3 regions of the Oceanobacillus timonensis genome follow, and region 3 is predicted to be linked to each of the others. Evidence: riboswitches for the same ligand, from Rfam matches in the RefSeq annotation. Region 3 holds a riboswitch; each other region holds the start of a gene.

Region 1 (10,622 bases), 1.5 Mb from region 3:
ATGTAAAAATTAACTTCGAATTGGAATTACAAAAACCTGAATAATTAGGGTCATTCCTATTTTCAATCATAAAAAGCCTTGATTTTACGATAAACAGTAAAATCAAGGCTTTTTTGCTTGAAAAAGAGAAGCATCATTACTTGTATAAACAGCAATAGTTACCGCTCCTCCGTCAGCAGATGCTTGAATAAGTACAGGCTGATTATATTTATTTCGAAAAGCAAAATCAGGTCCCCACCAGCTTACCGTAGCATCTCTTCCTTTTGGTACATACGGAACCTCTCTGCTGTGTGCATAGCGTTCGGTTACTTCAATCCCTTGAAGGTCCACCGCATTAAACAGGGTCGAGGATACCTGACAAATCCCGCCGCCAATATCTTCACTGAATTCTCCTTTTACAATAACCGGCGCCGGAAGATATCCTCTTTCACGTGTCCGTTCACCCACCACTTCATTAAAAGAAAAATACTCACCCGGGAAGATAATCGTATTGTTAATCGCCTCTGCTGAAAGTTCAATGTTCCGTGTTCTTTCTTTATTACTTGCTCTGAACCTTGTGGTGAAACGATTTAATTCTTTCTCTTTTATTTCTTTTAAAAGGGCTTCGTTCACACGTGCTGGAATCGTCTGCTTCGGTACTTGCTGCCGCTGATCCATGCCCTGGTAGTACGCTTCATTAATCAACGAGTGAAATTGCGTAACATCCAGCACAAAACCTGGTTTTTCTTTTATAATCTTTCCTTCCTTATCCATATAAGCATTTTCCGGCTCTTTATAGACCAGTTTTTGCATATCCCTGGTTAAATTTTGCATTTGACTCCAGTCCAATAACGCTTCGTCCATTTCAAATACATAGGCTTTTAAATCAATCAGCCAGGAGTCTTCCTCTTCATCATACAGTTCTAATACTGCAGCGTGTACGGTTTGAGGTAATAGGAGAAAGAGAAACATACAAGATAATAAAAAATAACGCATGATGCCACACCCCTTTAGCATTAGTATGCTGGGAATGCTTTATTTCTATACAGCAGAGAAAGTCAATTATTCCCTTTTGACAGTACGAAAAAATGCCGGGGAAGCTGCTTCCCCGGCATTTTTTAAAACTTATCTAAAGTCCCTGTTATCTTCTAAATATTCACTTGCTACACGGTAACCGACTAGGGCTGTCAGAGCAAGCAAAACGTAACAAAATATATTTTTCATATCTCTTACCTCCTGTGGAGTAGTTTATCAAATACTATTTCCATGATGATGTCATTCGGATTTAGAATGGACGGAATTTACCTTTTTTAAGTACTGTTTTGGCACCGCCTACTAAGAATAAGGAACGGTCATCAACCACTTTTTTCATTGCTGCCGCTGCTTTACCGCTTAGTTTTTTACCATCAAGTACGTTACCGATACCATCTGATATACCAAGAGAAGCCACTGTCCCTTTATTAGAATAAACAAAGTCAGTAACTACTTCATCACGGATTAATGCAACAATATTATCCGCAGCTTTTGCCCCTTCTTGTACAGCTAATTGGCCGGTTGGAGGGAATGGTTTGCCCGTTTCCGGATCCATTGTCCAAGAGCAATCTCCGAGAACGAAAACACTTTCTTCCCCTTCCGGACGTAAATCTAATCCAACATTTACTTTTCCTTTGAATAATTCAAATCCGGATTCAGCTAAGACAGGAGTGCCCATTACGCCGCCAGTCCATACAATGGTTCCAGCTTTAATCAGCTCATGATCATCGCCGACAACGAAGCCTTCTTCTGTACATTCTTTAATTGCAGTGCCGATACGGAATTCAACACCACGGTTTTCTAAAGATTGTTTCCCGTAAGCAACTAAATCTTCGTCAAACATAGGTAAAATAGATGGCATCGCTTCTACGTTAATAATTTTTGCTTTGCTTCGATCAATATCATATTTTTTACATAGCTCAGGAATCTTGTCCGCAAGCTCACCGACAAATTCAATACCTGTGAAACCGCCACCGCCGACAACAACAGTAAGCTGCTCATCGTGTTTTTCTTCACTTGAAGAATATTGTGCGAATTGGTATTCGATATGTTCAGCGATTAATCGGCTTGAATCAATATCTGTGATAGCATACGCATTTTCTTCCATACCAGGAATGCCAAATGAGTTGGATACAAATCCAAGCGCAAATACTAGGTAGTCATAAGAAACTTCACTATTTTCCAATACCACACGCTTATCTTCCCGCTTTACCTCTGTAACGTTGTCATAGATTAAGCGTACCCGCTTCGGGTTAACAACGTCTGTCAGCATAAAACGCGCCTGGTTCGGAGTAATTGTTCCCGCTGCTACTTCATGTAACCATGTACTTTCATAATGATAATTATGTTTGTTGATTAAAACAATTTCCGCTTCTTCAGCAGAGAGCTGTTGTGTTAAACGTCTTGTTGCCACTAATCCAGCATAGCCGGCACCAAGCACAACTACTTTTGGTTTACTCATAATTCATCTTCCATCCTTTCTATACTTCCATAAATAAAATGTAATGTAATTTCGAACTATCACGATTAATAGTTGCTGCATCTATTATAATATCAAATTTTGCAGTGTTAAGCTAATTTTCATTAACATTTCTTTAGAAAACTTTTAATCCCGATAGACATACTTTTCCCTGTTCCATGTTTTTCAAACGTTCGCACAATACATCTTTTGGTTTATCCATCTCCATTTTATCATAATAAAAACGGCAAATAATGCGATTGAATGCAAATTTACCGTTTTTTCGTCTTTTTATTTTTCATATTTACTCAGTATAAACGGAAGCTGTACTTGGTTTATTCTCCCCAGAATGATGTTCTTCATTTTCGTCTTCCGATTCTTCTTCGTTTGGTTCGCTCTCTGATTCTTCTTCTTCCTCTTCGTTATCTCCATTTTCACTATCGTTTTCCGGTTCTTCATTTTCTTTTGGGTCTGATTCCTCTATATCATCCTCCGAATGGCTTTCATCTTCTTCGTTTTTACCTTTACCATTTTTTTCGTCTTCTGTTTCTTCCTCACCATTCGAATCATTACCTTTGGATTGCTCCGATTTATCAGTTGAATTTTTCTGTTGATTTCCGTTGTCCGAATTATCGGCACCTGCAGAGGAATCATTTCGTTCAGATTTCTTTTGATCTGTTTGCTTGTTTGCAGAGTCCGTTTCTTGTCTAGAATCATTCTGTTTCGTTTCACTTTCTCTTCTCTCTGTATGTTCATCATCTTCACTAGCAGCGTAACTTTCCCTATAAGAAGTCTGACGTTGCTTATTTTCATCGGATTCATCGGTGTCTTTATTCGTTATTTGGTAAGCGGATGTTTCCTCCGAAGCCGAATTATTTCTTTCCTGCGTTTCTGGTTTCTGATTCGTATGTGTTTCTGTTTCCGTTTCGATTACTCTCTCTTGCGGGGAATTGTTCTCAGTCTGTGCTTCTTCTGCTTCATTGCCTTCTTGCTGCGAGCTATTACGATTGTCTAATTGAACCGTTTGATAAATTTGTTCATTATCTCCTAATAACCGGTCATTCCAAGAAGTAGTGAAAAGCTCGACACTTTCTCCATTCTGCCCGTCTCCGCCATCTGTATCTTCTGTATTTACTTCCATGGAATATTCCACAGAATGATTGTCTTTATAAATACCCATACCAATAATGACAATACATCCTGTTAACAAAGAAATGTTAACCAGTAACAATTTTTTTCTGCGCATATATCTTCTTCCTTTTTTTAAAAGATTATTATTCTGTCACGTGCGTTTTACTTTACTATTTCAACCATTACATATACGTATAACTATAAATTCGTCACATCCATTGTAATCTTCATCAAAGCCCATTTCAAATACTTTTCGGATTTTTTATATACAAATCATTGCTCAACATGATGGTAGCCTGCTTTCCGGTTTGATTAAAAAATAATTTAAAGCTTGATTTTTTTGCTTCTCTCTTGTAAAGTAAACGTAATTATAAATATGTTAATTCTTATCCAGAGAGACGGAGGGACTGGCCCGCAGATGTCTCAGCAACCGGCTTATGATAGCAAGGTGCTAATTCCAGAAGGGGGCTTCCCTTTAAAGATAAGAGATGTGGATGATTTTGATATTACACCCTTCTTATCTCTGGATAAGAAGGGTTTTTTATTGATTTAACAGAAAATACATAGGGAATAGCAAATTCTCATGCAAGCTTTTCTTATGGAGGAGGAAAAATAATGAAGAAATTAGAAACTGCATTGGTACAATTAGGAAACAAAACGGACAAACGAACAGGGGCGATAAACCTGCCAATCCATTTGTCAACAGCTTATCAGCATCAAGAGATTGGTCACTCCACCGGTTTTGATTATACCCGCACGAAAAACCCGACCAGATCCGTACTGGAAGATGGATTTGCGAAATTAGAAGAAGGAGACGCCGCTTTCGCCTGCAGTTCCGGGATGGCCGCCATTCAATTAATCCTTTCTTCTTTATTCCAAGTAGGTGACCATCTTATTGCGACAAAAGATATCTATGGAGGAACGTATCGTATTTTTGACCATTATGAAAGAGCATATCATGTTTCTGTAACGTATGATGAATGTCAGGATGTATTGGAAACGGAACGATGTATTAACGAAAATACAAAAGCTATCTTCTTGGAAACACCTACAAACCCGTTACTTCAAGAGGTAGATATTGAAAAATATGCAGAGCTGGCAAAAAAATATAACTTGCTGCTTATTGTGGATAATACGTTCTTAACACCGTACTTACAACAACCTCTTACACTTGGAGCAGATATTGTCGTACACAGCGCAACTAAATATATCGGAGGTCATAACGATGTACTGGCGGGTCTTGTAGTGACAAAAACGCCGGAATTATCCGAGAAAATATTTGAAATGCATAACGCTTCCGGTGCTACGTTATCTCCTTCAGACAGCTGGCTCCTTGTCCGCGGCTTAAAAACACTTGCACTCCGTATGCAGCGTCATGAAGAAAATGCGAAGCAGCTGGCAGCATATTTAGAAGAACACCCGGCAGTCAGCCAAGTTTTTTACCCTAATAGGGGCGGTATGCTTTCCTTTTGCTTAGAAGACGCCAATCTGGTAAAGTCTTTTTTAGCTAATCTGGATATCATTGTATTTGCTGAAAGCTTAGGCGGTGTGGAAAGTTTTATTACGTATCCTACCACGCAGACACATGCGGATATGCCGGAAGAGGAAAGAATCCAGCGAGGAATCGGCGACGATTTGCTCCGTTTCTCTGTAGGTGTGGAAGATGTAGATGATTTAAAAGCAGACATTGAGCAGGCGTTACAAGTTATTAGTAACGTATAATATATCATAACACCAAAAATAAAAAAGAGACAGATTAGCTGTCTCTTTTTTATGTTATATTGTCATTTTATATTCCCGGATTTAAGGTTCATTTAAGGTTGGTCACCCTTTTATTAACCCTAAATCTACTTTCCACTGCGACCATTGCAGCTGTCTTGTTTTCCGAGGTAAAAATTGACGAATATCTTCTTCGTGATAACCGACCTGAAATCTTTTTTCATCAACCAAAATTGGGCTTTTCAGCAATCTTGGATATTTATGAATTAATTTTAATAAGGTTTGTAAAGACAATTCCTCTACATTCAAGTTTAATTCTTTGTAAATTTTAGAACGGGTGGAAAGAATTTCATCGGTTCCTTCTACCGTCATTTGTAAAATATTTTTTAATTCGTCAATTGTCAATGGTTGATGTAGAATATTCCTTTCCTTATAAGCAATTCCATTTTTGCGAAACCATTGTCTGGCTTTTCTTGTAGATGAGCAAGATACTCCGTAAATATGCACTGTCATATTCATTCTCCTTATTGTTTGACATATTCATTACAAGAGTCAAAGTGATAATCCATGAAATGAAAACGACTTGTTTTGCTTTTTCATTCCATTTTTCTATCTTACCTATCACTTTAGCACGTAAATGTGGTAAAACTATGGTACAGCCATGAAAAAAACATAAAATGAAGCTTAATTCATTGAAATATAACGGTCTATATATCAATTACAACATACAAGCCGTCCGGAAAAATCTGCACAAACCAGCATCTGTTCCGCAAAAAGCATATCCGTTCTCCGTTCATCATTGATGTTATTACTTCTTCATTAATTGATTCGATAAGTACAGGGTAAAATCCTTTTTTTCTGGTCAAATACCCTCTCCAAAAGAAAATTCTATCATATAGTAAACACACAGGGGGTGTAAAAATGAGTAAATACAATGAATTTGGAGGGGGTTTTGCCTTACTGGTAGTCCTGTTCATATTATTAATTATTGTAGGTACTTCTTATTGGGGCTACTAACAATATAATGAAAGACAAATCTTTTCCTCCTCTTCCCTATAATTAACTAGCTTTTACGTATCCAAAGCTAAAAAAAGATCGTGATAATAAACGCTTGTAAAGACAGCTCATCAACCTCTTTACAAGCATTTTTTATGTATAAAAAAACAAGGCGAACAATGGAAATAACCATTGATGCCTTGTTTTCTTTATTTGGATGATTCCTTCTCCGTCTCCAGTTCATCCTTCTCTTCTTTTATTTCATTCTTTTTACCTTCGTCAGACATTAAATTATTCGCTGAATTTTTAAATTCCCGTAAGGTTTGTCCGGCTGCTTTACCGATTTCCGGAAGCTTCTTAGGGCCAAAAATAATTAAAGCAAGAACAACAATCAGTATCAAACCCGGAATACCTATGTTTGCTGGGTTCATGGAACAACACCTCCATTCTTATTTCATTATAAATCATTTGCTGCTATTTTTTAATGGGATAAGCCTAAAATTAAAATGATTTTTCTTATTTCTGTGAAATTTGCAGAATCAGTTGCCGCATTAAAGATGGTAATTGCTCAAATGCATTGGAGATATGGAGCCTCTCTGTCCGTTTATGGGCGTCATGACCAAATGGCCCTATATTTAAAACAGGAGCGTTCAATGCACGCATAGACGAAAATGGTAATGTATACGAATCTCCCCAGACCGGCGTATTCTCCTCGTAAACCTGCAAGTCTTTATCACTACCCTGATAATTCACATAGCTCAAGTCACAGATGCCATTTAAAAAATGACTCCTTTTGATCTCTGCTTGGAATTGCTTTTTGGCTTCTTTCTCCATAAAATCCACACAAAATTCGACAAGCCGGTTACCGCTGGAGTTAACAGCCGGGTAATAAGGCGGAGCAAATAACACGACAATAGCCGGCGCGAGCTCCTGACAATGAATCATCAGGTTATCCGTAATACGCAATGACTTCTCCCTGTCATCATACGCATCATGGTAATGCACATCCTTTTTCAGATCTTCAACAAATTCACGCCCTAATTTATTCATTGCATATTCCAGTAGTTCTTTATAAGAAAACACCTTCACATGACCAATCGGATCCACCTGGTTATCCTGACATATTTTTTTATACCGTTCATTACATTGTGCGGCAGCAATTTTTGCGGTCTGTTCAAACAAAGCAAATGCTTCCTCCGCCGTCCTCTCTAACAGAAAAATATTATACAATGCAGAAGATCGGTACGGTGTCTGGGTAGAGTAGCGCAATCGCAAATCTGTCTGCTGCAGCGTAACGGGTAACGGAGCTGTTTCTCCAAGCACCGTCTCCTTGAAAATCGGATTCCATTCCATCTCTCTCGTTAAAAACGAAGAGATAAATGGCGATGTCATCCCGCTCAATGGCTCCCCTGCGTGGGTTTCCTTTCCATAAAACAGCGCTCCTGCCAACACTTTACCAATCGTACCGCTGTAAATATAGTGCGTATTATCTTTGGGATCATGCCGGAATGAAGGCTCGCTGTTCAGAAATAACGTATAGGTTAATTGATGCTGCTTTTGTAAATCTGTAAGCACTGGGATGGCATAACGCATCCCCGCTGAATTCACCTCTTCATCCGGAACCGTCAGTAAGAGCAGGTTCACAGGCCATTTTTCCGCAGCTGCCTGTTCTATCAAGCTCATATGCATTACCAGCCCCATCTTCATATCCATTGTCCCGCGGCCGAATAAAAAGTCGCCTGATTCAATCTCTGCCCGGATATCTCTGGAAAATGTATCCTTCTGTTCCCAATATACTTTGGTAAGCTCCTCTGGTTGGGTTGCGAGCGGCTCCAACGAACCGTATTCTTCGGTATTTACGGTATCAAAATGACTGATGAGGCAAATCGTCTTGGAAGCATCCGGGTGCTTGTATAAAGCTGTTAACAGTTTTCGGCGTTGATCGGCCTCATGCAATGTTAAGTAATCCGGATGTTCATGAAAATAATCTACATCTTGCAGTTTCGCATATAACTTTCTGGGAAACTGCTTCTCACCTTCTGAAAGGCTAATACTCTTCCAGCTGACCAACTCATTCAACAGCCGGCGTAATGCTTCAGGGCTGTTCCATTGCAATGTCATTAAACCCCCGCCTTTCTACCAACGTTCCTTCTATTATATCAGTAATTGAATACGTTTACAGTATTTGTTGCTATTCTCCCGCTTAAAGAATTTAGCTCCCAAACGCGATGAGAGTTTAGCTCACGCTGCAAAATATGATATGATTTAGAAAATAGAAAATAAATCAGGAGGTTATTTATGGGGAAACGAGTGCTGTTATTTCTTTTAACAAACATCTTAGTAATGACAACCATTGTCATTGTCTGGTCCATTATTACAAGCATTTTTGATATTGGACCAAGTTATCGTGCAAATGGAGGAATTGATTATCCTTCCCTCATGATATTCAGTATTATTGTCGGTTTTACCGGATCCTTTATCTCTTTAGCAATGTCCCGTTGGATGGCTAAAACCATGATGAAGGTAAAAGTCATTGACCCGGACAAAGCAGTCAATCCACAGGAACGTGCGGTTTATGAAAAAGTGGAACGCCTTTCCCGAGCTGCTGGACTCACCCATACGCCAGAGGTAGGTATTTACCATTCCCAGGAAATCAACGCATTTGCGACCGGCCCAACTAAAAAACGTTCGTTGGTTGCTGTCTCGCAAGGGTTATTGGATAATATGGATGATGATGCTGTAGAAGGCGTTATTGCACACGAAGTAGCTCACGTTTCAAACGGGGACATGGTTACCATGACATTATTACAAGGCATTATCAATACATTTGTTGTCTTCCTGTCCCGTATTGCCGCAAGTATCGTTTCACGCATGGTGCGCTCTGAGTTGCAATGGATTGTTCATTTTGCCTGCATTATTATTTTCCAAATCCTTTTCTCCATCTTAGGCAGCCTTGTTGTCAGCGCCTATTCCAGATACCGGGAATATCACGCAGACCGGGGCGGTGCTGATTTAGCCGGAAAAGATAAAATGAGACATGCGCTTGAGTCTCTAAAGCTGCATATTAACCGTGCTGAAGTAGAAGATCACAGTAACGACGCAGCTATTCAGACCATGAAAATCAGTAATAAATCAAGCTTTCTCAATGCTTTTTCTTCACACCCGCCGTTGGAACAGCGGATCGCGAAATTAGAGCAAAGATAATGAAAAATCCCGTAAGTCTAGTGAGACTTACGGGATTTTTTATACTGTACTATTATAGGATTACTAAATGCAAGTGTTAGCTACTTAACCCAAATATTCTTTTATTAAGATCGCTTTAAACTCCTCATACATGTCAAATGATTCTTTTAATATAGCTTCTAGTTCATCATAATTTTTGAAAGCGGGCATTCTTATTTTATAATTAAGATCAATTAATAACCTGGCATAAGAGAACCAAGGTCTTCCCAACCTTACTTCATCATTATGTACTACTTCCCACGTAAATTCCACTCTATCGGATATAATGGCAATATGAACGGCAAATACCAGCTCTTTTTGCACAGTATCTTCAACCCTGAAAAAATTTTCCTTTTTATCATAGGAAACGGAACACCCTAATTGATGAGCTATTTTTTCTATTATTTCCATGACTAATACCATATCTATATCAGATAATCTTTCTTCTTCTTGGATGTTTTCTATACTGTATTTTTTTGATAGTTCCTCATATTTTCTTACAAAATCCATCTCCATTAATGTCTTTTTGATTTCTGGTTTTAAATCGTTGCTCATTTTTTCACTCCTTTAAAAATCGCAATGTGACATTGTATTCTGCTGCCATGTCTTTAAAATAGGTAAGTTTTTCACTTTTTAGATTGGAAGCTGGTAACTCAAGAATATATTCTCCATGCAACTTCTGACCATTTATTTCTTTATATTGATTACTTCTAATCAACGTTCCCTTTTTATATTTATTTTCAAATTCAGCTAAGTGTGTTCTAAAATCTCTATCTGAAATGTTATCTAGATAGGTAGACTTTCTAGATATAATTTCACCAGCGTCGGGATCATATGAATCTATTCGTTTTCCATTAGATAAATGAACTTCATGATGCGGGTAAATCTCAGCTTCTCTTGCTGTCTCATTAAACTTTCTTCCTCTTGCCATCGGTGAATGAATTCTCCAATATTCGCTGACTTCTTTCCACTTTAATCTACTCCTAGGAGTTTCTCCTCGTCTTGTTTTCAAATTATAATAAGTCTGATATTTTCCCTCTACAATCGGATCGGCAAATTTTCCATCGGATCCAATTCCATTATT
Region 2 (10,622 bases), 490 kb from region 3:
GTCGACGATATTGAACTTTATTCCTAAACTTGCTGCTGCTGTACTTATTTTTGCAGTAGGCTGGTTTGTCGGCAAAATTGTCCGTAGTATCGTAACGAATTTATTAGAAGCAGCAGGAACAGAAAAATGGATTCAGAAATTAAAATTATCCAATGTGTTTGAAGGGACATCTTTTGCAAAATTTGTCGGAAACATTGTATTTATCCTTATTCTGATTCCGATTACGATCTCTGCTCTGGAACAATTGGAGCTGGCAGGAATTACAGAACCGGCAGTCGGCATGTTGCACAATGTCGTGCAAATGATTCCGAATATCTTGATTGCTATCGGTTTAATCCTGGTTGGAATCTGGTTAGGTAAGCTGATTGGCGAATTTACAGGAGATTATCTTGGTAAATTAGGATTCAATCGTTTTGTATCTACCATCAGCAACAATAAAATGCTTGATCAATCAAAATGGACACCGTCTTATATTGCCGGATATATTGTACAGATTTTAATTGTGTTTTTCTTAACCGTACAAGCGCTGTATATTATCCAGCTGGATTTCCTTGTAGGTATTGCTACGGCAATTACTGCGTATCTGCCGAATGTGTTGGCAGCTGTGCTGATTTTAGGTGTTGCCCTGCTACTTGCTTCGATGGTGCAAAAAGTACTGTTGCATTTGTTAAACGGGCCTGCTTCAGCTGCACTTGCAGGTTTTGCAAAGTATAGTATTTTAATTCTTGCAGCCTTTATGGCCGTATCGCAGTTAGGTATTGCTTCCACCATTGTGAACAGCGCATTTATCCTGCTACTGGCAGCATTGGCATTAGCGTTTGGCCTTGCATTTGGTTTGGGAGGAAAAGATTTTGCAGGAAAATACTTGCAGAAATTTGATAAAACAATTGATAATACGTCCATTAATCAGGAACAGCAATCACAAGATGATAACGATTATCAAGAATAAAAGCGAAAAAAAGCGTGTACGCCGTGTTTGGTGTACATGCTTTTTTGTGTTGGATGAATCGGACTACTAACAGCCCGTTTGCACTGTTTTAAAACACGTCAGCGGTGTTTATTTTCTGTTTTTGAGGAGAATATAAGCGGGAGGTGATGATATTGGATAAACAAAAATATTTTATCAGTGTCGGACAAGGGGAGATTTCCCGGATTCCGTATCAAGGGAATGACGATTTTGTAATTTACGCAACTGCCGAAGAGATATTAATGCTGCGCAGAAAATTTGAAGGATTGCATGAAGCCAGTTTTGACAGTTATAAGCGTACTCATATTCCTTTTGTGCCGTATCATCTGGATACTGCCAACGACGTATATGATGATACGATGGCCGGTGTATATCAAACATTATATGATTTGGGTGATGAAAATACGAAAGACCATATCCGGACAATGGGAATATTAGGGGAAGAATAAGAAGCGGGCTTATTCGCCCTGCTAAAATGCTTGTTGGTTGAATGTATCAGGTTGTTACTCGCTGTAAGGTTCCCGCTAAGAAATGTTATGGGTCGTTATTTCTTAACGTGGGAATCTTGCAGTTAGTTATATGGTGGAAAAATAGTACTTTCATAAAACAAGGTTTAAGTAATAATCTAAAAAGGTATAGTAATATAAAGAAAAATCAGAAATATCATACGTTTCATTGACTGAAATCGATTTTTAAAATGGGAAACAGAGATTCAGAAAGGGAGTGCTGTATATGAGAAAGCTCGCTTTAGTTCTTTGTTTTATGGTGATGATAGCAATGATTTTTTCCATTACTGTATCGGAAGAACCCCCTGTACAGAACGATAATCAAATGGACGCCTCCGCTATGGATGGAGAAGCGATGCAGCCGGATAAAGAAGAGGTTATTCGTGTAATGATTGGATTAGAAAACACACTAAAGCAAGATGCAGATGATTCGTATAAGCTGAAAGATTACGCTACAGAACAAGAACTGATAGATGCTTTTGAAGCATACACCACACCAGAATTGGCCAAGGAATTTGTGGATTACTACTTCCAGGCAGAGGCAGATGGTGTATATGTTATTCCAACACAAACAGAGCCATGGTTTCAAGAAGAAAATGAATATGATATGATAAATATATCGAAACACTCCGTACAAATTGTACAGGAGAATGAAAATGACATGGTTGGAAGTTACACTCTTGCAGTGGAGATGACACTTCAAAACGGCTGGAAAATTCAAGATATCAGTTATAAATGATGACAGCCCCGTGGGAAAGTAGTGGAAGAAGTGAACGTTTTTAAAGATTATTATAATAATACCGTACAATTATCTTTTTTAGATCATCCATTTTCAAAAAATCCGAAGCACGTATGGGTTATCTGCAGATATAAAGATAAGTGGCTGTTAACGGATCATAAGGAAAGAGGAATCGAGTTTCCTGGCGGGAAGGTAGAAACAGGAGAAACAGCAGATCAGGCTGCAGTCCGGGAAGTCATGGAGGAAACCGGGGCAACGGTGAAAAAGCTTCATTATATTGGCCAATATAAAGTGGACGGGCGTTATGAAACAGTGATTAAAAATGTCTACTTTGCTGAAATCGAAGAACTTATTCCCCAGCCTACTTACTATGAAACGAACGGTCCGGTACTCCTGAAAAAAATACCGGGGAATATAAAACGAAAAACAGATTTCAGTTTTATTATGAAGGATGCCGTATTGGAATCGTGCTTGCTCCGGATAAAAAAATCATATGTATGAAAATAGCAGACAGGCCGAACGCTGTCTGCTATTTACGTATTAACATCTTTTCAATTTTTTCTACCGTTTTATACATAATCGCTGCCAAGATAGCAATGATTACCAGACTCGACATCACAAGTGTGAAATCAAATACTTGGAAGCCGTAAATAATTAAATAACCCAACCCTTGCTTGGAAACTAAATATTCTCCGACAATAACGCCTACCCAGGAAAGCCCGACATTCACCTTTAAAGTGGAAATAATCGCTGGTAACGAGGCTGGAAAGACAGCTTCTTTAAAGCATTGCCACTTGGATGCATCGAAACTTTGCAGTACTTTTAAATAATTCTGGTCGACTTCGTTAAAGGATGCAAATACAACAAGCGTTGTCACAATCACAGAGATAATAAAACCCATCGCAATAATCGATAAATAACCGGGCCCGAGAGCTACGATAAGTATAGGTCCGAGAGCCACTTTGGGCATGGCATTAAAAACCACGAGATAAGGGTCCATGACTTTTGCAAAACGATGGAAGCTCCAGAGTAAGGAAGCGATGATAATCCCGGCGATGGTGCCAATCAAAAAGCCAAGGATGGTTTCAAACAGCGTAATTTGGATATGACCGAGTAAGGAGCCTTCCAGAATTCTGCTCCATATAGACGCGAAGACACGGCTGGGAGAACTGAACAGCAGCGGGTCTATCCAATAAAATCTGCTTGCAACCTCCCACAGTGTAAAAAACAGAATCAGAATAGATAACTGCCAGGTCAGAACGATCTTTGCTTCTCTTTTTAATTTTTGCTGATAGATGGCAAATAACTTAGGACCGTTCATAAGCATCCTCCTCTTGAGGGATCATGCTGTGTTTTTCCTGATCCAAGTCTGCCCAGATTTTATCAAAGAGACGACTGTATTTTGGATGCTTTCTTGCAAGAAAAGGTGATTCATCGCGTAATTCTACAGGCACATCATAAATCTTTTGGATAGCACCTGGATGAGAGGACATCAGAATAATCCGGTCACTCATCGAGATGGCTTCTCCAATATCATGCGTTACCAGTACTGCTGTTTTTTGATAAGCTTTCAGTAAATCAGATACTAATACCTCCAATTTTAATTTTGTCTGAAAATCCAAGGCGGAAAATGGTTCATCCAATAAAAGAATTTCCGGCTCGGTAATGAGTGTTCTGATTAATGCTGCACGCTGCCGCATTCCACCCGATAATTCCCCTGGATACTTATCAGCAACATTCTCTAAACCAACCTCTTCCAGCAATGCAATAGCGTGCTGCTTGATGTTCGCTGCTTGCTTTTTCCTGACTTTCGGTCCAATCAGTACATTATCAATAATGCTTTTCCAAGGGAATAGATAATCCTGCTGCAGCATATAACCGATTTCTACCTCACTGATCTCCATTTTTTCTCCTTTTATTAGAATATTACCTTCTGCCGGCTGAAGCATTCCGGAGATAAGCGAAAGCAACGTTGATTTTCCGCAGCCGCTTGGTCCAAGTAAAGAAACAAATTCATTTTTTTGTACAGAGAAAGAAATATGGTGTAATGCTTCCGTATACTGCTTCTTGGAAAAGTAATAATGCGATACGCCGTCTAACGTAAGATAAGACATGATTCCCCTCCTTTATTCCCCGATAATCTGCTCAGCGTATTCGGTATTGACCAATTCTTCATAAGGGGCATCTCCAGGGAGTTCGCCGGCTTCATCCATAATATCTTTTAGATTTTCCCATGCTTCTTCTTCCAGTACTGGGGAGGTTGCAAAGGATCCTTGCTGTTTATAGCGGTCAATCGCATTGGCAAGCATTTCGACATCTGTATCTTCAAAATACGGTTCTACGACTTTAGCAATTTCTAAGGAATCTGTTTCCTCTACCCATTGCTGTGCTTTATAAATAGCTCTGGTAAATGCTGCAACCGTTTCTTCTTCTTCATCGAGGAAACTTTGCTTTGCCATGAAGACCGTGTATGGTACTTTGCCGGATTCTTCTCCGAAAGAGGCAACAATCTCTCCTTGGCCATTTGCTTCAAAAATGCTGGCTGTCGGTTCAAATAGCTGGACATATTGATAATCCCCGCTGGCAAAAGCACCTGGTATGTTCGCAAAATCAATATTCTGAACGAGATTTAAATCTTGATGCGGATCAATATCATGCTGTTTTAGCACATATTCCCCGACCATCTGCGGCATCCCGCCAACACGCTGACCGAGAAATTCACTATCACGTAAATCATTCCATTCAAAGTCTTCATCCGTTTCTTTGGCTACTAAAAAGGTACCGTCCGTTTGCGTTAACTGTGCAAAATTGACAGCGTAATCCCGGGAGTCCTGGGCATAAACATAGATGGACGTTTCGGAACCGACCAGGGCGATATCTGCGCTGTCGGATAACAGTGTGGTCATGGTCGTATCTCCACCCCATGTGGTCTGTAAATTCACTTCGAGCCCTTCTTCTTCAAAGAAACCTTTTTCTAAAGCAACATATTGCGGTGCGTAAAAAATAGAACGAGTGACTTCTGCAAGATCTATTTGAGTCACTTTATTTTGACCACAGGCACTGATGAGAAGCAGTGAACTAATGAGTAAAATGACACAGGAAAGCTTTCTCATGCTAATCTTCCTTTCTCAAATACTGTTCTTGAATATCTTTTATAAATATATGTGCAGGAGAGTGATTGTGTGAATGCCTAGAAAAAGAGAGGGGGTTATGTGCATGTGGCATATAAAAAAGGATAAACTCAAAAATGATGAGTTTATCCTTAAGGAGTAAAGCATATGATTTTATTCCGGACGGTACACTGGTCCAGCTTGGCGAATGGCTTCACTGGCTTCCGTGAATTTCTCAAAATTCATATGGAATTTACCGGCTAATTTTTTAGCTTCTGATTCATAGCTTTCTTTATCGCCCCAAGCATTTTTCGGGACGAGCACTTCATCAGGAACGCCGGGGATGGATGTAGGGATTGCCAATCCGAAAATGTCATCCGTCGTTGTTTCCACATCATTCAATTCACCGATCAAAGCGGAGTGAACCATTGCACGGGTATAAGAAAGTTTCATTCTGCTTCCGACCCCATAGGCGCCGCCAGTCCAGCCTGTGTTAATAAGAAATACATTCACATCAAATGTATCAATTTTTTCACCAAGCATTTCTGCGTATACTGACGGATTTAACGGTAAGAAAGGAGAACCAAAGCACGCTGAAAATGTTGCGACAGGCTGTGTTACACCACGTTCTGTACCAGCCAGTTTACTTGTGTATCCGCTTAAAAAGTGATACATGGCCTGCTCTTTTGACAATTTACTGATTGGCGGCAATGTACCGGAAGCATCCGCTGTCAAAAAGATAATCGTGTTTGGATGACCGGCTACACTTGGTTCTAAGCTGTTATCGATATTTGCTAATGGATAAGCAGCGCGTGTATTTTCTGTTAACGACGTATCGTCATAATCCGGTACGCGTGTATCTTCATTCAATGCCACATTTTCTAGAACAGATCCATAACGGATAGCGTCAAAAATTTGCGGCTCTTTTTCGGCAGATAAGTTGATGCATTTCGCATAACAGCCGCCCTCAATATTGAATACGCCATCTTCGCTCCAGCCATGCTCATCATCCCCGATTAATTGTCTATCCACATCTGCTGATAGTGTCGTTTTCCCAGTTCCGGATAAACCGAAGAATAAAGCGACATCGCCTTCTTCTCCAACATTGGAAGAACAATGCATGGACAGGACATTCTGTTCCGGGAGCAGGAAGTTGGTTATAGAGAAGATGGATTTTTTAATCTCTCCAGCATACTCCGTACCTCCAATAAGCACAATGCGTTGTTCAAAAGAAATGAAAACAAATGCTTCTGAATTTGTGCCGTCCACTTCTGGGTCTGCTTTAAAACCGGGAGCAGAGATAACCGTAAAATCTGCTTCGTGTAATGGTTCCATTTCTTTTTCAGCCGGAATAAATAATTGTCTTGCAAATAAATTATGCCAAGCATACTCGTTAATAACTTGAATAGGCAGCTTATATTTTTCATCTGCGCCAGCGTAGGCTTGAAGATGAAAAATCTCTTCTTTGGTATCTAAATAGGCAATTACTTTGTCAAGCAGCTGGTTGAATACGTTTTCTTCAATGGGCTGGTTAACATTTCCCCAATCTACCTTATCTGCTGATAAAGCATCTTTTACAATAAACTTATCCTTCGGTGAACGGCCTGTGTATTTACCGGTAGTAGCACGGACAGCGCCGGTTGATGTTAATTGTGCTTCATCCCGATGGATAATTTTTTCGATAAGCTGGCCAACAGAATAGTTGCTGTAAATATTTGTTGAAGTGAACTCCTCCAAAAGACTTCTCCGCAATATTTTCATAAAACAATGATTCACTCCTTCTTATAGTGTAAAATGGTTTTATCCTTGAAATTATGTTTATTAGTATAACACATTAAACAGAATAGTCCATACTAATTTATGAAAAATTATTTTTTGTGCTACAAACTGCTGTTTGGAGCTTTATTTCGTTTTTAAGTTATTTGTTGCAAGGGCTTTTTAAAACCGCTGTACAGGGGTTAAGACGTGATTTTATTGGAAGGATTTTATTTGGAATTTTCCATACTACAAATAACAATTAACTTGACACCAGCAGCTTGTTTCGTTAATCTAATTATTGAACGGATACTCTTATTCAGAGATGGCGGAGGGACAGACCCGATGAAGCCCGGCAACCTCACTCAAAGTGAAAGGTGCTAACCTGATGCAAGGATGATTCCTTGAACAATAAGAGCGAAAGGCCGATAATTTTCCTTTCCTCATGTATTTTGTAGGAGAGGTTTTTTTGTTTTTAAGGGAAAGTTCAAAAAGTCCAATAAAAATGACACGGCAGGAAAAGGAACTTCTACTAAGTACGCCCACGTCGTGTGGGCAACGCAGAAGCCACCGCATCCTGCGAAAGTGCGTTGACGAGATTTTTTCGATACTCACGTATTATAAAGCATACGCTCCGTTCGAAAAAATCTCGTCGCCTTGAACTTTCGACGCACACGACGTGCTAGTGTCGGCGTAGCGACACGGACGTCGCGAACTTAGCCGACTTGGCCCTATTTATCGGACTTTTTGAACACACACTTTAAGGAGATTTTTTCAGATAATCGCTTAAAAGTTTGTTTAAAAAAGGAAAGCCCATTGGGTGGAATGATACGTTTACGTTGAACTTCATCTTGAAGCAGAGTTCCGTAATATATAAGGAAAAGGGGAGTTAGCCTTATGGCTGCAAATCGTCGTTTATTTACTTCTGAGTCAGTTACGGAAGGGCATCCGGACAAGATGTCTGACCAAATTTCAGATGCGATTCTGGACAATATTCTCTCAAAGGATCCGAATGCCAGAGTAGCATGTGAAACGACTGTTACAACAGGAATTGTTTTAGTTGCTGGAGAGATTTCTACAAGTACATATGTAGATATTCCCGCCATTGTCCGTGAAACGGTAAAGGGGATAGGCTATACACGAGCAAAATATGGTTTTGACTCAGAAACCTGTGCTGTTTTAACTGCCATCGATGAACAGTCTCCGGATATTGCCGGGGGCGTGGATGTTGCGCTGGAAGCAAGACAAGGGCAGGAGAGCGAAGAAGAAATTGAAGCAATCGGAGCTGGAGACCAGGGATTAATGTTTGGCTATGCATGCAATGAGACGGATGAACTTATGCCGTTGCCGATTGCTTTAGCTCACCGTTTATCGAAAAGATTAGCAGATGTCCGAAAACAAGAGATTGTTGGCTATCTTCGTCCGGATGGTAAAACACAGGTAACTGTTGAATATGATGAAAATAATCAGCCGCTGCGTGTAGATACGATAGTGGTTTCCGCACAGCATCATCAAGATATTACAAATGAACAAATTGAAGCGGATATTATCAAACATGTTGTAGAAGCGGTTGTACCGAGTGAATTACTGGATGATAAAACCAAATACTTTATTAATCCGACGGGACGTTTTGTCTTGGGTGGTCCACAAGGAGACGTCGGTCTGACAGGAAGAAAAATTATTGTGGACACGTATGGAGGCTATGCACGACACGGCGGCGGTGCTTTCAGCGGGAAAGATGCAACGAAAGTGGATCGTTCTGCTGCGTATGCTTCTCGTTATGTTGCCAAAAATATTGTCGCAGCAGGCCTGGCTGATTCATGTGAAGTGCAATTAGCATATGCGATTGGTGTGGCGCAACCGGTCTCTATTTCTATTAATACATTCGGTACAGGAGAGGTCAGCGAGGAAAAATTAGTCGAAGCAGTGCGGGAGTTATTTGATTTACGTCCGGCTGGAATTATCCTGATGCTTGATTTAAGAAGACCTATTTTCCAAAATACAGCTGCTTACGGTCATTTTGGACGCACGGATATTACATTTCCATGGGAAAAAACAGATAAAGTGGAAGAACTAAAAGCACTAACTGCACAATAAGAAAAACGTCAGGTATCTCTGTAGATGTCTGACGTTTTTCTTATCGTGTTATTTATCCATTCCCATTGTTGTTTCCTTTAAATAATATTGCCCTTTGTCCACATAGGATGTACGGATGCGTTCCATTTCCTGAAAATCCTTATCTGTCAATTCACGTACTACTTTAGCCGGTCTCCCCATAACCAATGTTCTCGGCGGTACTTTCTTCCCTGGAGGTACAAGGCTGCCGGCGCCGACAAAGGCATGCTCTCCGACTTCTGCACCATCTAAGATAATAGAACCCATGCCAATAAGTGCGTGATGACGTATGGTTGCGGAATGCAGCGTGACCTGATGTCCGACGGTTACATCATCTTCAAGGATTAACGGCATATCAGGGCTTTGATGTAACATGGAAAGGTCCTGTACATTGGTGCGTTTGCCGATTTTTGTAGGAGCAACATCGCCGCGTATCACTGTGTGAAACCAGATACTTGCTTCTTCTTCAATCGTTACATCCCCGTTAATAACAGCATTTTTAGCAATGAATGCAGAAGCAGAAATGGATGGGGTATTTCCTTTATAAGGTTCAATCATTCCGTATTCCTCCAATAAAGTTGTAATAATTAAAGTATAGCAAAGGAAGCAGAATTCGAAAAGACGGATACGTACTAGATGATTTCATTCTGGTTTAGAGCAGCGATATTAAAAAAAGTTGTTATTCCCTAGGCAATTATTCTAACTCGTCTTTCAAGGTGAATAATAAGTTTGAATGTATATTTATTTCTTTTTAACCTCTACAGGTGTACATCTTTTTATGGTAGAATAAATAAGCTAGTTGCTTCCTGATAGCAAAATATAAATAGATACATGCTATTTGAAGTGATTCTATATTCTTAAATGAAGTAGGAGGAGTAACAGTTGTTCCAGTCATTTCTGGAATAAGCAGTGGTATAAATCTGTTTTAATAGATGGATGATGAACCCACCTATACATACAAGCGAACTTTTATATAGAGAGCATGTTAAAAAAATGAAGTTTTGCATGTAATGAAGAAAACTGATTTATCGTTAAAAATGGGGTTGTACTTTTATGTTGATTCAAATGGTAATAGGGATTTTATTTTTTATCGGTGTCTATATACTGATAAGTGATGAGCAAAAATGGCTGCGTCTGACAACGTTTGGTTATTTTGTGCTTCTAACCATTATTTTTGTGACTGGATATATGAATCAGTTGAATGATTTGCAAAGTCCAGAACTGGGCGATCTTTCTGCACTGCGTCAATGGGTTTATGTATTTGGCTACTTCTATTCGGTTCCACTCATGATTGTATCAGCGTATATTTGGGTTCCTTATCCAAAAAAATATAAGACATTACGATCCCGCGTACTCATGATTTCACTTATTATATTTGTTATCATGACAGCCGGGCATTTCCTGAATTTATTTTTTCGGTTATTATTCTT
Region 3 (10,622 bases):
CAGAGGCTTAGGAAGCAGTGCTTCGGCTATTGTTGCAGGGATTGAACTGGCTAATCAGCTTGGAAATCTTCAATTAACCGATGAGCAAAAGCTCGCATTTGGAACGGAGCTGGAAGGACATCCTGATAATATTGCTCCTGCGATATTTGGAGGATTAACGATTTCCACCATGCTGGAACATGATATCCCTTCCGCCCGTTTACATGATATGGAATTAGATTTAATTGCATATATTCCGGAAGTAGAGCTGAAAACAGAAGTTGCCAGAGATTGCCTGCCAGATACATATGAACGCAATTACGCGGCAAGGGCAAGTGCAATGAGTAATTTGGTAGTTGCTGCACTTTACTCCAAGGATTATGTACTGTTTGGAAAAATGCTCGAACATGATTTATTTCATGAGCCTTTTCGCAAGGTACTGATTGCACATTTTGATATGATTCGCGACAAAGCAAAAGAGCTTGGAGCATTTGGTACAGCTTTAAGCGGGGCCGGACCAACCATGCTGTCCTTTGTGCCAAAAGGAAAAGGAGAAACAGTGAAACAGGAAATGACCAAGCAGCTGGAAGGTTATCAAGTAAAACTGTTAAAGATTGATACAAAAGGGGTTTCGATTTCATAGAATGATATAATATATGGGGCAAAAAATGTGCAAGCGCATATGGGAGACGCTTGCACATTTTTATATGATTTCATTATAAACCAGACCCTGCTCATCGTCCTTTTGGATATCAATAATTTTTAAGCGGTTTTCATCTTTCACAAAGACGGTTTTATAATATTTTTCCCCGTCTATTTCATAAAACATAACGCGGGATCCTGGATTATCTGTTTCAACCACAACATCATATTCGCCTTCCTCTATTTGTTCTTCAATTATTTCCTGCTCTTCGTATTGGTAATTGGCGCTTGCACCCTCATTCGCAGCTGTTTCATGATCCGATTCGTCTTCCGATTCTTCAGAAACATCGCCGGCTACGTCTGATTCATTCTCCTGTGCTGTTTCCTCGCTTTCATTATCCTGATGATTTACTTCTTGCTCTGTATCAGATTGGCAAGCGCTGACTATAGCTAACATACATAGTAACCCGATAATCTGCAGTGATTTTTTCATTTCAATCTCCTCCCATCCTGTTCCGTTTCCTTTTTTAACGGAATTGAAACGTTTTATTTCTGACGTTGTTTTACAGCTTCATTCGTGAAATAAATACCATTGAAAAATTTTACGTTATCCTGTTTCGTATTTCAACTTTTCACAGTAAAAAATCCTGCAATGTGTCACTCCGTAGACTTCTTTATGTATGGATAAAAGATATGGAAAAATAAAAGAAGCAGAAAAATCCGTCATAACAGATTTTCCTGCTTCTTTTATCCACGCTGTATTAGCCCTAGCCCATTAAAGCTGTCATCAAAGCTTTTTGAGCATGCAGACGATTTTCAGCCTGTTGGAAGACAACGGAATGCTTTCCGTCAATCACTTCTGCCGATACCTCTTCACCACGATGCGCCGGCAGACAATGCATAAAGGTAACATCCGATTTTGCTTGAACGAGCAGTGCTTCATTCACTTGAAACTTCTGAAATGCTTGTTCACGCTGCGTCTGTTCTGCCTCTTGCCCCATGCTAGCCCATACATCTGTATAAACCACATCAGCATCCTTCACAGCTTCAGCCGGATCATTACTCCATTCAATCGTCGCACCATGTTCAGATGCAAATTGTTTCGCTGTTTCGGTAATCTGTTCCTCCGTCTTATAATTATCCGGTGTTACGATAACAATATGCATCCCCATTTTTGCAGCACCAATCATTAAAGAATGCGCCATGTTATTACCATCACCGATATAAACGATTTTTTGTCCTTTTAGCACCCCTTTGACTTCTTTTATCGTCTGTAAATCAGCTAATACCTGACACGGGTGGTAAAGGTCAGTTAAACCATTGATGACAGGAATACTAGCATGTTTGGCCAGTTCCTCCACATCATCCTGATTATAAGTACGAATCATAATACCATCTAAATAGCCGGATAACACCTGTGCCGTATCTGCAATGGTTTCTCCTCTGCCAAGTTGAATATCATTCGAGTTTAAGAAAATCCCTAATCCTCCAAGTTGATATATTCCCGCTTCAAAAGATACACGCGTTCTAGTAGAAGATTTTTCAAAAATCATGCCCAATGTTTTCCCTTTTAATGGTTCAAAAATAATGCCTTCGTTACTTTGCTTTTTTTGATAATCTGCCAAGTCGATTAAATATTCAATTTCGTCTTTTGTATAGTCTGCAAGTGTTAAAAAGTCTCTGTTCTTTAACTGTTGATGTTGAGATTGGATTTGATCTACGGTCATGAACGTACACTCCTTCCAAAAAGTAATTACGTATTATTATGCAATAAAAAGAATAATTATACAACAGTTTTTTAAGATTTTTTTATTTTTTATATGAATTTTCGTTTTATAGAAAGAGAAACAATGCATTATCATTCGGATGATTGGCTATTGATTGTTTCGCTAATAACATATTAAAAACAGCCAAAACGCGCATGTTCATACGAATTCTGGCTGTTTTTTATTTTATCCAACGAAAAATATACTTCAAAGGCGAGCAGCTCATCCTTTCACCTGAATCACCGCTACTTTCAAATAATTTCCCTGCTTAAAATGCTTATCTACTGCAAAATCACCAGGCAGCGAAAACTCTTCCAGAATGGTATATTGCTTTTGTTTCGCCTGAAAACCGCGCTGAATCATGTCTTTGAATTTCTTCATGCCAAATGAAGCCGTGTTCGTGGAAGCAATAATGACACCGTTTTTTTCCAGCAAGTCAATCGCATTTTCAATCAGTTCCGGATAATCTTTCGCTGTCCGGAATGTTCGCTTCTTAGAACGCGCGAAGCTGGGAGGATCAAGAACCACCACATCAAATGATAATTGCTTCCGTTTTGCATATTTAAAATAATCAAATACATCCATCACGATAATATCCTGCTGTTCAAAATCAATACCATTCACACTAAATTGCTCAATCGTTTTGTTTTTACTGCGTTTTGCTAAATCAACACTGGTGGTTTTGGCTGCACCGCCTAATGCAGCTGCAACGGAAAAAGCACCGGTATAAGAAAAGGTATTTAATACATGCTTATCTTTGGAATATTTATCACGCAATGCTTTTCGAACCTCACGCTGATCTAAGAAAATACCGACCATCGCTCCATCATTCAGATAAACAGCATAGTTCATGCCATTTTCCTTCACAATCAGCGGAAATTCTCCTCTTACACCTTTAACAAAGTCATCATCTTCTACATACTGTCCTTTTGTATCAAAACGTTTCTTTTCATAAATTCCCTGATAATCACCCAGCTCATCAAAAACTTGGATAACCCAGTCTTTAAACGCATAAATTCCTTCACTGTACCACTGCATCACATAGTATCCGTCAAAATAATCAATGATTAAGCCGCCAATTCCATCTCCTTCTCCATTGAACATACGAAAGGCCGTTGTTTCCTCGTCTTGATAATAAGAACGTCGTTTATTCATTGCAGTGAGAAGCTTCTGTTTAAAGAAAGCCTGATTGATCGTGTCTGTCTGCTTCCATGTCAGCACCCAGCCCATCCCTTTATTTTGGCGTCCTGTATACGCCTGTGCGAGAAATTCTCCCTGCTGCGTGTACAGCGCAATGATTTCTCCTTCCTGAAGTTTCTGAGCCCCTTCAATCGCTTCTTCTAAAATCAATGGGTTTTGCTGTTTGATATTTTTTACATAGGCTTGTTTTACTGTTACTCGCTTCATTCCTTCACCCTTATTCCTCATCAGTTTTTAGGCTCTTCAATCACTGCAAAAACACAGGTATCTCTCAGTTCCCCATTTTCTTCTATAACATCATTTCTTAAGATTCCTTCCAGCTCAAATCCGGCTCGTTCCGCCACTGCTTTGCTTTTCATATTTTGGGGATCACAACGGATTTCCACACGATTTGCTCGCAACTCCCGGAATGCAAAAGCGGTCAACCCTGTTACTACTTCTGTGACGTAGCCATTTCCACGATGTTTTGTATCAATCCAATAACCAATCTCAAATTTCCGTACATCCCAATTGATACGGTGAAGCCCTGTAGAAATCACAAATTCTCCCGTTTCTTTGTCAAAGGCGTGAAATCGTAAATCTTCCCGGGAAAGAAAGTTCAGATAAGCTTCTTTTGTTGTCTTTTGAACACCTATCTCTGTCTGTTCTTTTCGCGCAAACGGCAGCCATGGTCTCAACTCATTGATAGATGCCTGCATTGCCGTATAAATCGGCTTCCAATCTTCTGGCTTCGGAGCGCGAATGATTAATCGTTCTGTTTCAAATTGATCTGGAAACATTAAAAGCATCGGTTCCTCCACTATTTTGCACGTCCTCTCCATACCTGTATCTTTATTTTTCACGCAGCTTTAAGTAAAATTCGCTTGTATTGCCTTTTTCATATAAATTTGTTGTGGACGTAGCGTACTCCAAGATGGTCGCTGAAAAAGACAAGGATTTTTCAGGAATAGTCACGTCAAAATCATTTTTATAGAGCAGTGAAGTCACATCATGATATGTTTCACTGGTTACATCAAAGGAAAAGGCAACCTGCTTCTTATGATTCACTTCTGTTACTTCCACATTTCTTCCTTCCAATACTTCTTCGTTGACTTGAATTTCCATGTATACATTCCTCCTTAGTCTAATCCTACATGCGGACTGCGGCGCTCTACAAGTACAACGTCTCGCCATTTGCCATCTTCCATCTGTCCAATCTTTTCACGAACCCCAACCCGTCGAAAACCCATCTTTTCATGCAATTTCAGGCTTCCTGTATTTTCTGGAAAGATTTCCGATTGCAGTGTCCATATCCCTGCTTCTTCACTTGCTTCCATCAATGCCAGCATCAGCTTTTTTCCAATACCTTTTCCCATGCTGTTTTTATGCAGATAAATACTTACCTCGGCCACTCCCTGATAAGCTTCTCTGGCAGAGATAGGCAATAACGCCGCCCAGCCGAGCATATGCTCACCCTCCCGGACAACTAACCTGCATTCCGATAAATGGTCGTGATTCCAATCCTCCCAAGTCTGCCAATCCGGTTCATTTATTTCAAAGGTCGCATTTTGTGTTTCCATGCCATGATAATAGATTTCCAAAACCTGTTCCCAATCTGTCGGCTTCATCTGTTCAATCACATAATGCATACATGCAAACTCCTTTTCACGGTAAATAGTGATTTATATCTTACATGGTTTTCGCAGGGAATTCCAGTGGATGAGACAAGTTCTTCAACAATCTGCTACAATATATTAAAAAGCGTAAATAAAGGAAGTGAAGCAATGAAAGTCTACGTCGATGCTGATGCCTGTCCTGTCAAAAATATAATTATCCAGGAAGCAGGGAAAAAGAATATCTCGGTTATTCTGGTTACAAGTATCTCCCATTTTTCATTACAAGAATATCCGGACTGGGTGGAGACCGTTTATGTAGATACCGGTGCAGATGCTGCAGATTACCGGATTATGAAGCTTGTGGAAAAAGGAGATATAGTAATAACGCAGGATTATGGACTTGCTTCTCTCGCGCTGGCAAAAGGATGCCATGTCCTGCATCATAAAGGGTTCGCTTATACGAATCATAATATTGACCAACTGCTGCAATCCCGTTATTTAAGTGCGAAAGAGCGACGAAGCGGAAAACATACCAAAGGCCCAAAAGCATTAACCGAAGAAGACCGGGAGAAGTTTCTCAAACTTTTTCAAAAATATTTATAAAAAATCCTTATAATCAACAAATGACAAGTATCTGCCAACTTCTGATTATAAGGAATTTTCATTACCCTAAAATACTTTATTTCTATACCATTAAAAACCGCTTAAATCGGTCCGCCCCAGCCAATTAAATGACTGATCACCAAAGCAATCCAAGACACAACAAGAGCCATTATGACAAACGGAAAAATATAACGAATCCACCTGCCATAAGGCACCTTACACAAGCCGAGCATCGCCATTAAACCGCCTAAGGTCGGTGAAAATATATTGGTAATACCATCGCCGATTTGGAATGCCAAAATGGTTGTTTGCCGTGTAATATCTAACATGTCCCCAACAGGAATCATAATGGGTAATGTAACTAATGCCTGGCCGCTGCCACTTGGAATGAAAATATTAATAATCGACTGAGAAATGGTCATGAATACAGCTGCCAGCGTAGTCGGTAAACCTTCCATGACGGAAACAAGGCCATGAGCAATCGTATCGCTGATATTCCCCTGGTTCATGACCACTTGGGTCGCCATGGCAACACCAATCAAAATAGCTGCTAATGCGCTGGGCTCAAGTGCTTTTGAAAAAGCTTCCGCAATTTGATTGGCATTCATACCTGCAATAATCCCGCAGGTAATCCCAATCATGAGAAATATCGCCGCAACTTCATTAATATACCAGTCATTCATAAATATTCCTGTCAGCATCAAAACAAATCCTGCAATCACCACAAGCAGCATTGCTATATCCTTTTTACGCATCCGATAGGATTCAAGCGGCTGACTCAGTTTCATATCCTGTGTATCAATACCATGTGCCAAACTATGTTTCTGATCCTGTAATATCTTTTTAAAATATCGAATATTATAATAGGCTAATAAAGATAAAACGACAATCACCAGGATACTTCTTAAAACCCACCCTGAATATAGCGGCATTTCTGCTATTCGATGTCCTACCCCTAGTGTATAGGGGTTGAATGGAGAAAGACCAAATCCGACAAGTACTCCTCCTATTCCAATACCCGCACCGAGTACAGCATCACCGCCTATGGAAACACTTAATAAAACAGCGATTGGAATAAGGGCAATATTATTTTCAAGCCCGACAAACATTCCAAAAAATCCGTACACAAATGTCATAATAGCAACAATAAGGAAACGTCTTTTTAATCCGACTTTGCGAACCAGTGTACCAACTGTGTTTTCAAGCATTCCCGTTTTTTCCAAAAGGCCGAACATCATGGCTGCCGCAAAGGTTATAAAGACGATATCAGCCATTTCCCGGAATCCTTCAGGGATTGCAGTAAATAAATCCATAATACCAACTGGATTATTCTCTACATATTCAAATGAATCAGGAACTGTTCGATTTGTCCCATCAATGGTTTCCCGTTCATACGATCCAGATGGAATAATATAAGTTAAAATAGCTGCAGCAACAACAATAAAAAATAACAACGCCAGCGGATGCGGAATGCGGTCCAATAATTTTTTCTTTTCTTTATCGTGATTCTTCTTCATATTTATGCTCCTCTTGCTTTTAAGTATGTATGTTTGCTATTTCTAACACTTTCCGAAATCTATCCTCCTTGTTATTTACCAAATCTTTTTGATGCATCTATTAAAAACAGCCTCTTTCCACAGGAAAAAGGCTGTTTTTACATTCGCCTTATCTCCCAAAATAAACATGCATTATTTTGCAGGAATTGGCACCTTTTCTTTTCATAAAGAGGTTGCCGGACGTCATTGGGCCTGTCCCTCAGTCGCTCTGGATAAGTATATATTATAAGATTGTAATGTTACTTTAATGGGGAAATTGTATACTCGCTAAACCATTTTGTCAATGTAAGAAAGCAATTTTAACGGCTAGTTTATTATCCTTTTTAAATGAAAGACATTTCCTTACACTATACTTCCCCGGTAAATCCAGCATAATTTGTAGAGAATAAATGCTTCACGGGATCTTCCGGGTCAGCGATTTTTTTCGCATGATTAACAGCAATTGGTCCTTCATTAAATGCCCCGGCAATTAATCCAAGCTTATCTGGATAATGTGCAATATCACCGATAGCAAATACGCCTTCCACAGATGTCTGCATGCTGGAATCAACCGCAATCATGCCATCTATCATTTCCAATCCCCATGTGGTGATTGGCTCGAGGTTAATTTGAAATCCATGGTTAACAACTAATCGGTCGACCTCTATCTCCTTCTCCTTTGTTTCGTCCTCTAAATGGGTAAGTATCACCTTTTCAACTTGCCCGTCCGTTCCATGCAATGCTTTTATTTCATATGGTGTCATTATATCCACACGGGAGTTTTTCAATTTGGTCACACTGCTTTCCAGCCCTTTAAACTGGTTACGGCGATGAATGAGCGTGACACTTTTGGCGATGTTTTCAAGTTCTAACGCCCAGTCCACCGCGCTATTACCACCGCCAGAAATAAGAACATGTTTATCATAATAATCCGCCAGCTTTCTGACTGTATAATGTAAGCTTTTCTCTTCGTAATAGACCGCTTCTGGATGATCCAGCTTCACGGAATGCAATGTTCCAAAACCGGTTGCCAGTATAACTGTTTTTGAATAATGCATATTTCCGTTGCTGCTCAGAAGTTGAAAATGGCCATCTTCCATTCGCTCCATATCCACAACTTGTTCGCCTAACACCACTTCCGGATCAAATGTCATTGCCTGTTCCACAAGCTGTTCCGTTACTTCTTCTCCGGTAGCATGTGCAATTCCACCGATATCACGGATCACTTTTTCCGGGTAAAAATAAGGCACTTTTCCGCCGAGATAAGGAAGATATTCTATAATTTTTGTCTTCATTTCCCGCATTCCGCTATAGAAAGCTGAAAATAAACCAGCTGGTCCACCACCAATAATCGTGACATCGTATATTTCCTCGTTCATAGTTACGCGAGCTCCTTTCTATTTTTAATTGGTTTTCATCAGTAAATAAACAAAATAAGGTGTACTGACAATCGAAACAACAATTCCCACAGGTATCGTTGTCGGTGCCAATATATTACTTCCAATCATATCTGCAGTGACTAAAATAAATGCCCCCAATAAAGCCGAGATCGGAATCACATAATGATGCAGCGGACCGACCAGTCTACGGACAATATGCGGAACAACCAGTCCTAAAAAGGCAATTGCACCGCCAGCTGCTACGGCTGCACCTGCTAATGCGACAGCAATTAATAACAAGAGTCCCCGTTCTCTTTCTACATGTGTTCCGAGGCCGGAAGCAACATCGTCTCCTAAGTGAAAGACATTTAAGTTTCTTGCTTTTTTCATCGCAATTGGAATCAATATCAGCATCCATGGCAATAATGCAAAAACAAAATTCCAGTTTTCGTTCCAAATCTCTCCTGTCAACCAAATCGTTACCTGCCGATAATTTTGCGGATCCATTCGTAATTGTAAAATTGTCATGAGAGCACCAAATGCCGCATTCACTCCAATTCCAACCAAAACAAGCCGAATGGGTGTGACTCCTCTTTTCCAAGCAATCGTATAAATCAAAACAGCTGCCGTAAACGCCCCAATTAAAGCAACAAAAGGCAGCATATAGTTGTTTAAGGCGCTGTCTGTCGGGATAGCTCCTTGAAAGAAATATAAGAATACAACAATCGCAAAACCTGCCCCTGAATTAATGCCTAAAATTCCTGGGTCTGCAAGGCCATTCTGCGTGATTCCCTGCATAATGGTTCCGGAAACAGCTAAACCTGCTCCAATTAATAGAGCCAATATAATTCCTGGCATCCGAAAGTTGAATAATACCAGTTCCTGTCTATCTGTCCCCTGCCCCATCAATGTTTGTATTACTTCCTTCGGGGAAATGGAAATAGCTCCCAAGTTCAAACTGACAAAGGAAATAATAATCATTCCAATAATAAGTATGCCGATAATCATCCAAAATCGAAGCCGCTTTTGCTTCTCTACTGCGTTCATTTTTTATCACCCCCGCTGCCTCTGGCTAAATAGAGGAAGAATGGCACACCGATAATAGATGTAATCGAACCTACCGGTGTCTCAAATGGGGCATTTATCATCCGTGCAATAAGATCTGCATTCACAAGCAATAAAGCGCCAAACACTGCTGAAGTTGGTATAATCCAGCGGTAATCCGTTCCGATAATAAACCGGGTAATATGCGGAATAATCAGCCCGACAAATCCGACAGCACCAGCAACAGAAACAGCAGCACCGGTCAATATTAAAACCACCACGATGCCCGTAATTTTAATCAGCGTGTTATTTTGACCCAGCCCCGTAGATAAATCATCACCTAAACTAAGGACAGTGATAGACTTCGAAATAGTTAATGCCAAAACCACTCCTACTACTCCGGCAAAGAGAAGAATGGTTACAGCATTCCAGTCTGCACCATCCAATCCGCCTGCAAGCCAAAAGCCCATATCTTTCTCCAACTGAAAATGCAGCGAAAGAATAGAAGAAATAGAGCGTAATAACGTTCCAATTGCAACACCAGCCAGCGCCAGCTTAATCGGTGTTAATCCGCTGCTGGAAAAAGAGCCGACCAAAAATACCAGGGTTACTGCTATTCCAGCTCCGATAAAGGTAGCAAACGTTAATCCAATGTTGGAAGCAGCCGGATAAAACGCTAATATAATCACCAGCATAAAGGCCGCTCCATCTGTTACCCCCATAATGGATGGTGATGCAAGCGGGTTACGCGTCATTCCTTGCATCACTGCTCCAGACATAGCTAAAAACGCACCTACCAATACAGCAGCTAATGCCCGCGGAATCCGCAGTTCCCAAATAACCTGATGCGCCTGCACTCCTTCACTGAATTGAAAAATT

Evidence for each region. A riboswitch is a leader RNA that binds a small molecule or an ion and turns the genes downstream of it on or off. The one in region 3 is predicted to bind S-adenosylmethionine.
Region 1: it holds a riboswitch for S-adenosylmethionine, as region 3 does, so the genes downstream of both, B7E05_RS10520 (methionine biosynthesis PLP-dependent protein) here and B7E05_RS18145 (YfcC family protein) in region 3, are expected to answer to the same signal.
Region 2: it holds a riboswitch for S-adenosylmethionine, as region 3 does, so the genes downstream of both, metK (methionine adenosyltransferase) here and B7E05_RS18145 (YfcC family protein) in region 3, are expected to answer to the same signal.

What each region holds. Positions count from the first base shown of each region.
Region 1 is NZ_LT800497.1:2,156,303-2,166,924, reverse strand. Features, by position in the region: gene B7E05_RS10540 (YceI family protein) at 1-44, shown strand, start outside; gene B7E05_RS10535 (VanW family protein) at 103-975, opposite strand; gene B7E05_RS10530 (NAD(P)/FAD-dependent oxidoreductase) at 1,265-2,473, opposite strand; gene B7E05_RS10525 (hypothetical protein) at 2,775-3,716, opposite strand; SAM riboswitch class I at 3,985-4,089, shown strand; gene B7E05_RS10520 (methionine biosynthesis PLP-dependent protein) at 4,217-5,323, shown strand; gene spx (transcriptional regulator Spx) at 5,426-5,833, opposite strand; gene B7E05_RS10510 (YjcZ family sporulation protein) at 6,242-6,337, shown strand; gene B7E05_RS10505 (twin-arginine translocase TatA/TatE family subunit) at 6,526-6,747, opposite strand; gene B7E05_RS10500 (M20/M25/M40 family metallo-hydrolase) at 6,833-8,437, opposite strand; gene htpX (protease HtpX) at 8,615-9,520, shown strand; gene B7E05_RS10490 (hypothetical protein) at 9,605-10,093, opposite strand; gene B7E05_RS10485 (hypothetical protein) at 10,098-10,622, opposite strand, start outside.
Region 2 is NZ_LT800497.1:3,195,212-3,205,833, reverse strand. Features, by position in the region: gene B7E05_RS15655 (mechanosensitive ion channel) at 1-949, shown strand, start outside; gene B7E05_RS15650 (hydrolase) at 1,096-1,416, shown strand; gene B7E05_RS15645 (hypothetical protein) at 1,700-2,212, shown strand; gene ytkD (RNA deprotection pyrophosphohydrolase) at 2,243-2,713, shown strand; gene B7E05_RS15635 (ABC transporter permease) at 2,742-3,533, opposite strand; gene B7E05_RS15630 (ABC transporter ATP-binding protein) at 3,520-4,326, opposite strand; gene B7E05_RS15625 (ABC transporter substrate-binding protein) at 4,339-5,325, opposite strand; gene pckA (phosphoenolpyruvate carboxykinase (ATP)) at 5,497-7,083, opposite strand; SAM riboswitch class I at 7,390-7,495, shown strand; gene metK (methionine adenosyltransferase) at 7,975-9,174, shown strand; gene B7E05_RS15610 (gamma carbonic anhydrase) at 9,223-9,750, opposite strand; gene B7E05_RS15605 (hypothetical protein) at 10,246-10,622, shown strand, end outside.
Region 3 is NZ_LT800497.1:3,682,856-3,693,477, forward strand. Features, by position in the region: gene thrB (homoserine kinase) at 1-622, shown strand, start outside; gene B7E05_RS18110 (hypothetical protein) at 683-1,114, opposite strand; gene argF (ornithine carbamoyltransferase) at 1,389-2,348, opposite strand; gene B7E05_RS18120 (class I SAM-dependent rRNA methyltransferase) at 2,610-3,794, opposite strand; gene B7E05_RS18125 (GNAT family N-acetyltransferase) at 3,815-4,375, opposite strand; gene B7E05_RS18130 (DUF3219 family protein) at 4,419-4,691, opposite strand; gene B7E05_RS18135 (GNAT family N-acetyltransferase) at 4,706-5,215, opposite strand; gene B7E05_RS18140 (YaiI/YqxD family protein) at 5,351-5,785, shown strand; gene B7E05_RS18145 (YfcC family protein) at 5,887-7,302, opposite strand; SAM riboswitch class I at 7,448-7,560, opposite strand; gene B7E05_RS18150 (NAD(P)/FAD-dependent oxidoreductase) at 7,689-8,699, opposite strand; gene B7E05_RS18155 (FecCD family ABC transporter permease) at 8,724-9,746, opposite strand; gene B7E05_RS18160 (FecCD family ABC transporter permease) at 9,743-10,622, opposite strand, start outside.